DNA from 2 places in the Asanoa sp. NPDC049475 genome. Region 2 is predicted to be linked to the other one. Evidence: riboswitches for the same ligand, from Rfam matches in the RefSeq annotation. Region 2 holds a riboswitch; the other holds the start of a gene.
The links. Region 2 has a riboswitch for cyclic di-AMP ahead of AB0J88_RS25340 (NlpC/P60 family protein). Riboswitches for the same ligand answer to the same signal wherever they lie in the genome.
Positions count from the first base shown of each region.

Region 1: linked by a shared signal. The riboswitch ahead of AB0J88_RS14080 (hypothetical protein) and the one ahead of AB0J88_RS25340 (NlpC/P60 family protein) in region 2 are both predicted to bind cyclic di-AMP.

Region 1 covers NZ_JBFAPY010000003.1:616,208-620,558, forward strand. Annotated here, with positions in the region: gene AB0J88_RS14075 (glycoside hydrolase family 65 protein) at 1-1,001, shown strand, start outside; gene AB0J88_RS14080 (hypothetical protein) at 998-2,050, opposite strand; cyclic di-AMP (ydaO/yuaA leader) riboswitch at 2,053-2,185, opposite strand; gene AB0J88_RS14085 (glutamate-cysteine ligase family protein) at 2,566-3,807, shown strand; gene AB0J88_RS14090 (diacylglycerol kinase family protein) at 3,908-4,351, opposite strand, start outside.
Region 2 covers NZ_JBFAPY010000006.1:241,109-245,459, reverse strand. Annotated here, with positions in the region: gene AB0J88_RS25345 (hypothetical protein) at 1-710, shown strand, start outside; gene AB0J88_RS25340 (NlpC/P60 family protein) at 770-1,726, opposite strand; cyclic di-AMP (ydaO/yuaA leader) riboswitch at 1,734-1,866, opposite strand; gene AB0J88_RS25335 (ABC transporter ATP-binding protein) at 2,232-2,984, shown strand; gene AB0J88_RS25330 (ABC transporter ATP-binding protein) at 3,046-3,822, shown strand; gene AB0J88_RS25325 (AMP-binding protein) at 3,819-4,351, shown strand, end outside.

The DNA.
Region 1 (4,351 bases), on a different contig from region 2:
TCGAGACGGCCCGGCTGTGGCACTCGCTGGGCCACCACGACCGGCACGGCAAGTTCCACATCGACGGCGTCACCGGGCCGGACGAATACACGGCGGTCAAGAACGACAACGTCTACACCAACCTGATGGCCCAGCGGAACATGCTGGTCGCCGCCGACTGCGTCACCCGGCACAGCGAGCGGGCCTGGCGGCTCGGCGTCGACGACGAGGAGACCGCCGCCTGGCGGGACGCGGCCGCCAACATGCACATCCCGTACGACGATGAGCTCGGGGTGCATCCGCAGGTCGAGGGCTTCACCCGCTATCAGGAGTGGGACTTCGACAACACGCCGCCGGAGGACTACCCGCTCCTGCTCAACTACCCGTACTTCGACCTGTACCGCCGCCAGGTGGTCAAGCAGTCCGACCTGGTGCTCGCCATGCACTGGTGCGGCGACGCGTTCACCGACGAGCAGAAGCTGCGCAACTTCGACTACTACGAGCGGCGTACCGTCCGGGACTCGTCGTTGTCGGCGTGCACGCAGTCAGTGGTCGCGGCCGAGGTGGGCTACCTCGAGCTGGCACACGACTATCTCGGCGAAGCCGCGCTGATGGACCTGCACGACATCCACAACAACACCCGCGAGGGGCTGCACATCGCCGCCCTGGCCGGTGCGTGGCTAGGTCTGGTGGCCGGCTTCGGGGGCATGCGCGACCACGAGGACCACCTCACGTTCGCGCCCAGGCTGCCCGCGCGGATCAGCCGGCTGGAGTTCGCGCTGATGTGGCACGGCAAGCGGCTGCGCGTCGACGTCCGCCAGCACGAGGCGATCTACTCGCTGCGCGACGGCGAGGTCGACGCCAGCATCGACCTGGACCACCACGGCGAGCGCATCACGGTGACCTGCGAAAAAGAGGTGCGGATGCCGATTCCGCGGCTCGAGCCGCATCGTCGCCAACCCCGCCAACCGGCGGGTCGGGCACCGGCGCGACGGCCGGCACCCGACACCCGACACCGCTAGAGGATCGAAAGATGCACGTGGTTGGTGTGGTCGCTGGACGGGTCGCCGCCTACGCCGCTGTAGGGCTTCCAGTTGCCTGTGGACGGTAGCCACACCTGCCGGTACCAGATGACGTAGAGAATGCCGAGCTTGTCGGCATTCTTGACCAGGAACGCCGCCAGGTTGTTGCCGTAGAACCGGGCGTCGCCCTGGGCGTCCCCGCTGCCGAAGTCGTTGGTCTTGAACACCGAGAAGTCGCAGGCGCGCCCCTTCGGATGCTCGAAAGGGCCGCCGTCCCGGTGGCACGAGACGAACCGCTTGTAGCCCAACCGCTGCGTCTCCTTGAGCGCGAAGAGCATCCGCGGCGTGATGCACCCGTTGGTGGTCGGGTCGTCCACGCTGCACGATTGTGCGGGGAACCCGCCGTCGGAGCCGCGTGGCGACTGCCGGGCGGTCGGCAGGTTCGCGTAGACGTTGCCGTTGACCGTCTTGCCGCCGGCCAGCTTGAACGCCTTGTCCACTTCGGTCTTCTGCTTGCTCATCACGCTGAGCTGGGCGGCCTCGCGCTTGACCTCGATGTCGAGCTGGCTCTTGGCGGCCTGCGCCTGCTGCTGGGTGGCCACAAGGTCGGCGAGTCGCTGGTTGTCGTACTCCGACAGCCGTTCGAGTTGCTCGGCCCGGTCCAGGAAGTCGTTCTGCGTGCGGGAGTTGAGCAACATGAGGGCGGGACCGATCCGGCCGTTCATGTAGTTGTGCCGGGCGATCTCGACGGCCTGCGGCTCCAATGCCGCCCGTCGCACCTCTAGCCGGGCAATCTCCCTGCTGAGCTGGTCCTGCTTCTTGCGCGAGTCGGCGACGGCGTTCTTGGCCTCGACGAAGGCGCGGCTCGTGCGCTCGATCACGTCGTCGAGCTTCTCGTTCTTGCCGCCCTCGGCGGGTGCGGCGGGAGTGGGGGTTGGTTTGGGTGCGGCAACCGCGGCTGGGGCGAGGGCAAGCCCGGCCAGCAGTGTCACGGTCCCGATCAGGGCGGCGCGCCGAACAACAGCGCGCGGACGTCCTTTGCGCGTCATTCACGTTCCTTCGGTAGGGCCGCCTACCGGGTTAGCTGACGGGTTCGGGACGGAACAACCCCTACCGCTTTCGCGGACTCACCCCTGGAACACGGGTCCCCGGCTCGCCTCTCGGCGATTAGGCAGCAGCGGCGCCGGTGTCACCGGGGGGATGATCCGGCGGAAGCCGCCGTCAGCTTAACCGATCCCGACCTATTCTTCGCAAGGATCGGATGCCTCTTACTTAGGCGCGAAATGCGTTACGTACCAACGACTTTCGGTGACGTAAGGAGCGCTTAAGAAAGCGCACGGAAAAACGTGAAAGAACCGACTCCGTTTGGCGGATGTCAGCCGAACGTGTGGTCAATCGGGTGTTCATTTCGAGTTGGCCGGTTTCGCTGGACAAGCCGGCCCACGGGACCGCTAATGGAGTCACCCCGACCGGCTTCCCGGGCGGCACACCACCCCACCCAAAAACCCGCGCCGCCGGAGCTTCGGTCGACGGTGCGCGGACAACCGCACTCAACGGAGGCGCCGTGGACGACATCGCCGTCCTCACGGAGCGCGCGGCGGAGACCTACGTCGCAGCCGCGGGATTTCGGGTCGGCCCGATCGGGCGGGTCGGCGTGGAACTCGAGTACCCCGTGCGAGATCCCCGCGCGCCGTTGACCCGCCCGTCGATCGCCCGCGTCACCGCGGCGACGGCGGGCTTAGCGCCGCTGCCGGGTGGCGGACAGATCACCATCGAGCCCGGAGGGCAGCTGGAGATCTCGTCCGGGGTGGGCGCGTCCCTGCGGGACTGTGTCGAGCGAACCCGCGCGGACCTCGCCGTGACCCGCGCCGCGCTTTCCGCCGACGGTCTTGCGCTGGACGGCACCGGCCTGGACGCGACGCGGACGCCCGAGCTGATCACCACGCACCCGCGGTACGTGGCGCTGGCCGAGTACCACGCCCGCTCGGGCGGCAAGGGACTCGCGGTGATGTGCAACTCGGCGTCGGTCCAGGTCTGCCTGGACTCCGGCGACGAGTCGGACGGCTGGGCCGGCTACCGGATGCGGTGGTGGCTCGCCGACGCGATCGGCCCGGTGCTGCTCGCCGCGTTCGCCAACTCGCCACGGGTCGTCCGCGGCACGCGCTGGGTCTCCTACCGCCAGGCGCTGCGGTTCGGCACCGACGCCACCCGGACCCGCGCACCCCGCCGAGGCGGCGAGCCCCGCGCGGACTGGGCGCACTACGCGCTGCGGGCCAAGGTGGCGATGATCGCGGAGCCGGCGCCCGCGCCCTGGACGGTGCCCGCCGGCCTGACCATGCTCTCGTGGCTGCGCGGCCACGGCCCGCGCCCGGTCACCCTCGACGACCTGGAACGACACCTCGGCACCCTGGTGCCCCCGATCCGCCCGCGCGGCTACCTCGAGTTCCGCATGATCGACCAACAGCCGGGTGATGGCTGGGTGGTCCCGCTCGCGGTGGTGACCGCACTGCTGGACGACCCGATCGCGGCCGACGCCGCCGCGGCAGCGACTGAGCACCTGCGCTCACCGCTGCGCCGGCACCGGGACTGGCTGGCCGCGGCCCGCACGGGGCTGTCGGACCCGCAACTCGCCACAGCGGCGTCGACCTGCTTCGAGGCCGCGGCGGCGGCACTGGACCGGGGCGGCGCGGGCAAACGGATCCGGCGTGCGGTCGAGACGTTCATCGAGCGGTACGTGGCCCGCGGCGCGTGCCCGGCGGACGACCCGGTGCCTCCGGCCGCCTTCACCGAGCCCGCGCTGGGCTGAGCTACCGGCGCGGCGGACCTGGCGGTATCCGGCTCGATGAAGCCGGTCCGCCGTTCGCCTGGCGGGAGTAAGGGCTCACCCTGGCGGGGTGAGCGCTTGCCTAAGCCGCCGCCTCGTCGCGAGGTAGGCACAGGGTGATCGCCGCCGGAACGGCTCGAGCCTTGAGCTTGCCCGCCGCACCTCGCGCACCGCCGTCGATCTCGTAGACCAGGGGCTCGGCCAGCTCCACCCGGACCTTCCGGCCTGCTGTGATCTTGATGAACGGCGAGCCTTCCGACCGCCCGGTGGCGATCCGGCCCAGGGTGCGCGCCCATTCGAGCGCCCCCTCCGCGGTGGCCACGCCGACCTCCAGCCGGCCGTCGTGCGGGCTCGCGTCGTCGAACGCCCGGATTCCACCGGTGATCGTGCCGACGTTGCCGAAGAGCACGCAGCTGGCCGCTCCCGCGTACCAGGGCTCGCCGTCCACCGTCACCGTCATCGGCACCGAGCCGTCGCGGACGTGGCGCACGCCCGTCCAGGCGTACGCCACCCGCCCCAGTCGGTC
Region 2 (4,351 bases):
CGGTCTTCGCGTCCTCGGCGTTGTCGTTCGGCGAAGCCACCGCTGTCGAGCGCGCCGTCTCCGAGTGGCTCGGTCTCCGCGACGACCTGCGCGGCTTCCACACGGTGGCCGACGCCGACCCGGCGATGGCGCCGCTGCTGCGGGTGGCGCGCGGGCTGCACCAGGTCCGCTTCCCCTCGCTGGCCGAGGCGACGGTCTACTTCACGCTCACGCAGCGCAGCACCCAGTGGTTCGCCGGTGCCCGTCGCCGGCGCATGGCGGCCGACCTCGGCCCCTCCCTGGTGGTCGACGACGTGGTCTACCGCGCGTTCCCGGCCCTGGAGGTGGTGGCCGCCCTCCCCGACGACCGCCTGCTCGCCTACACGGGCAACCCGCAGCGGGCCACGCGCGTCCGCGAGGTGGCCGCCGGCGTGGCCCAGCTCGGCGAGCGATGGCTACGGGCCGCGCCCTACTGCGACGTCCGCCAGGCCCTGCTGGCCCTGCCCGGCGTGGGCACCTTTACGGCCGAGGCGCTGCTGCTGCGCGGTCTGGGCCGGGCCGACGAGGTCCCGCTGGAGATGCGCCAGTTCCGCCTGGTCGCCGAGCAGCTCTACGGCACCCCGGCGCCGAGCCCGGCCGACCTACGGGCGCGCTACGGCCCGCACATCGGCTGGTGGTCCTACGTCACCCGCACGGCGCTCGGCTGGGCCGACACCCGGGTCTCGGTCTAGAGCTCAGCCGAGCCGACGTGTTCCGGCAGGCACACGCCTGCCGGAACACGTCAGCGGGACTAGCGCACCCGGCCGTAGCCGTAGGGCGACATCATGTCGACCGACGCCAGCTTCACCGACTCGCCGAACGTGGGCGCGTGGATGACCTGACCGCCACCGACATAGAGCGCCACGTGGCCCAGCCCTGAATAGAAGACCAGGTCTCCGGCGGCCAGCTGACTTCGGGAGATGTGGGCGACCGCGTCCCACTGCATCGCCGCGTTGTGTGGCAGCGACTTGCCCGCCGCCTTCCAGGCGGCCAGCGTCAGCCCCGAACAGTCATAACCGTCAGGTCCCTCGGCCGCCCATACATACGGAGTGCCGATCGCGTTGTACGCGAACCGCACCGCGACACCGGCCTTGCCGGACACCGACGGAATCTTGCCGGAATAGGAGGACCCGCCCGACGTCGACGAACCGTAGGCCTGCTTGCGCAGGTCGTACAACTTGTCCAGGTCGGTTTCGATCTTCTTCTTGCGGGCCTTCAGCTCCTTGGCCTGCGCGTCCTGCTGCGCCCGCACCGTCGCCAGCCGCTGCTGGTCGGCGGCGAGCTGCTCGCGGGTCTCCTGGAACGCGTCGATCGAGGTCTGGCGTTCGCGGGCCAACGAGTCCAACGCCGACATCCGCGACAACAGCCCGTCGCTGTCACCCAGCAGCGCCGCCGCGGTGCCCAAGCGGCCCGACTGATAGGCCGCGACGGCGATGTCGCCGACGTCGGCCTGGGCCTCGTCCAGTTGCTTCTGCAGCGGCGCGAGGCGGTAGGCCACCTTGCCCGCCTGGGTCTTCGTCGCCTTGGTCTCTTCGTTGAGCTTGTTGTAGGCCTCGACGACCTTCTCCAGCTCGGCAGACGACTTGTTGATTTTGGTGGTGAGCTCGCTGGCCGACGGTTCGGCCGACGCTGCGCCCGCGGGCACGGCGACGACGACCGCCATGGCGACCAGCACGAGCGCACGCAGCGACATCCGTGCTGACGACAAAGGCAGACCCTTCTCCAACGGCCGCCTACCGGGTTAGCTGTCGGATTCGGACGAGAAGGACGCCCTACCGCGCGGACCGCGCGGATTCACCCCTGTGCTCGGTATGGGTCCCCGATTCGCCGTCATGGCCCGGGTCGTCGTGGCGCCCGGGGGAGGGGCGCGGCGCGGGCCGGCGATTCGGCGGCACCGGCGCGGTGCCACCCGGGGGGATGACTGAGGACCACACCGGCGGACCCACCGTAACCCCCTGCCCCACCAGCACAAGGGGAGCGCGGGCGAACTGCGCCTATTCGGCTGAATGGTCCGCGCCGAAAGCGGGACACCTCACAGGTGACCGGCAAAGAAACTTCAGTGGCAGTGCAAAATCCGCGAGGCGGCCCTAGCGACGGAGGGTGATCACGTAGTTAAATGTGTTCCACCTTGTGACTCACGCCACATCTGACCACGTAAGTGGGGCGCCGCGGTGCTGCGAGTCAGAAATCTCGAAGTCGTCTACGACGACGTGATGCTCGTGCTGCGCGGCGTGTCACTCGACCTGCCGAGCGGAGCCGTCGTCGCGCTGCTGGGTGCCAACGGCGCGGGCAAGACGACCCTGCTGCGCGCCCTGACCGGGCTGCTCGACGTGCACGACGGCGCGGTCACGAAGGGCTCGGTCACCCTCGACGACCAACCCATCCACGGCCTGCGCCCGGCCGCCGTCGTGCGGCGCGGCGTCAGCCAGGTGATGGAGGGACGCCGGATCTTCGCCGAGCTCAGCGTGGAGGACAACCTCCGCGTGGGCGGCCACACCAACGCGGGTGCCGTCGGCGACCGGCTCGACCACGTCTACGGCCTCTTCCCGGTGCTCAAGGACCGTCGCCGGAAGACGGCCGGCTACCTGTCCGGCGGTGAGCAGCAGATGCTCGCGATGGGGCGGGCGCTGATGGCCAAACCGCGCTACCTGCTGCTCGACGAGCCGAGCCTCGGGCTCGCACCTCGCCTGGTCGACCAGGTCCGCGAGATCATCATCGAGATCAACCGGCTGGGCACGGCGGTGCTGCTGGTCGAGCAGAACGCGGCGATGGCGCTGAGCATCGCCAGCCACGGCTACGTGCTGGAGACCGGCAAGGTCGTGCTCGACAAACCGGCCGACCGACTGCTCGCCGACGACGACGTGCGCGAGTTCTACCTCGGCCTCGGCGCGGCCGACACCGGCGCCGCCCGGCGCTCGTTCCGCGACGTCAAGCATTACAAGCGGCGCAAGCGGTGGTTGTCATGAGCGAGCGCGGGCGGCTCAGCGATCCTCGCTCGCGCTCCGCCGACCGCAGGGAGGTGGCGGCGTGAGCGGAGACATCCTGGTCTTCGACGATGTGCGGCTGAGCTTTGCCGGGGTCAAGGCGATCGACGGCATCAGCTTCACGGTGGGCGAGCGCGAGCTCTTCGCCATCATCGGACCCAACGGCGCCGGCAAGACCTCGATCTTCAACGTCCTGTCCGGCGTCTACCGTCCGCAGCACGGGCGGGTGGTCTTCGACGGCGCCGACCTCGTCGGCCGCCGGCCGCACCAGATCGCCGCCCGTGGCATGGCGCGCACCTTCCAGAACGTCGAGCTGTTCGCGAACCTCACCGTCCTCGACAACCTGATGCTGGGCCGACACCACCACATCGAGTACGGGACGCTGGCCGCCCTGGTCTGGCTGGGCCGCGCCCGCCGGGCCGAGGTCGCCGCCCGCGCCAAGGTCGAGGACATCATCGACTTCCTCGAGCTCGAACAGTGGCGGCGGCTGCCGGTCGGGCTGCTGCCCTACGGCGTGCAGAAGCGCGTCGAGCTCGGGCGGGCGCTGGCCATGGAGCCCAAGCTGCTCCTGCTCGACGAGCCGGTCGGCGGCATGAACGTCGAGGAGACCGAGGACATGGCCCGCTACATCCTCGACATCCGCGACGAGCTGGACATCCCGATCGTGCTGGTCGAGCACGACATGGGCCTGGTGATGGACCTGGCCGACCGGGTCATGGTGGTCGACTTCGGCCGCCCGGTCGCCACCGGTGTCCCCGCGCAGATCCAGCACGACCCCGACGTGATCCGCGCCTATCTGGGGGAGGTGGAACGGGCATGACGATCGCGCCGGCCCGCACCGACACGGTGACCACGATCGCGTCCCGGATCCGCGACCGGGCCGCGGCCACCCCGCACGGCGTCGCGATGCGCGAGAAACACCACGGCATCTGGCGGCAGTACTCGTGGTCCGACTACTGGGACCAGGCCCTGACCGTGGCGCACGGCCTGCTCGCCCTCGGCGTCGAGCCCGGCGACCGGGTCGCGGTGCACGCCGACAACCGGCCCGAGTGGCTGTTCACCGACGTGGCCACGGTCGCGGTGCGCGCGATGACGGTCGGCCTCTACCCGACGAACCCGGCGCCCGAGGTCGGCTACCTGCTCTCCCACTCCGGAGCCAAGGTGCTGGTCGCCGAGGACCAGGAGCAGGTCGACAAGGCGCTCGAGGTGATCGGCACCTGCCCGGCCCTCGAGCGGGTGGTCTACCTGGAGCCCCGTGGCATCCGCCACCGCTACGACCACCCCGCGCTGCTCGCCTGGGACGACCTGCTTGCGCTCGGTCGCGAGCACCGGGCCGCGCACCCGAGCGC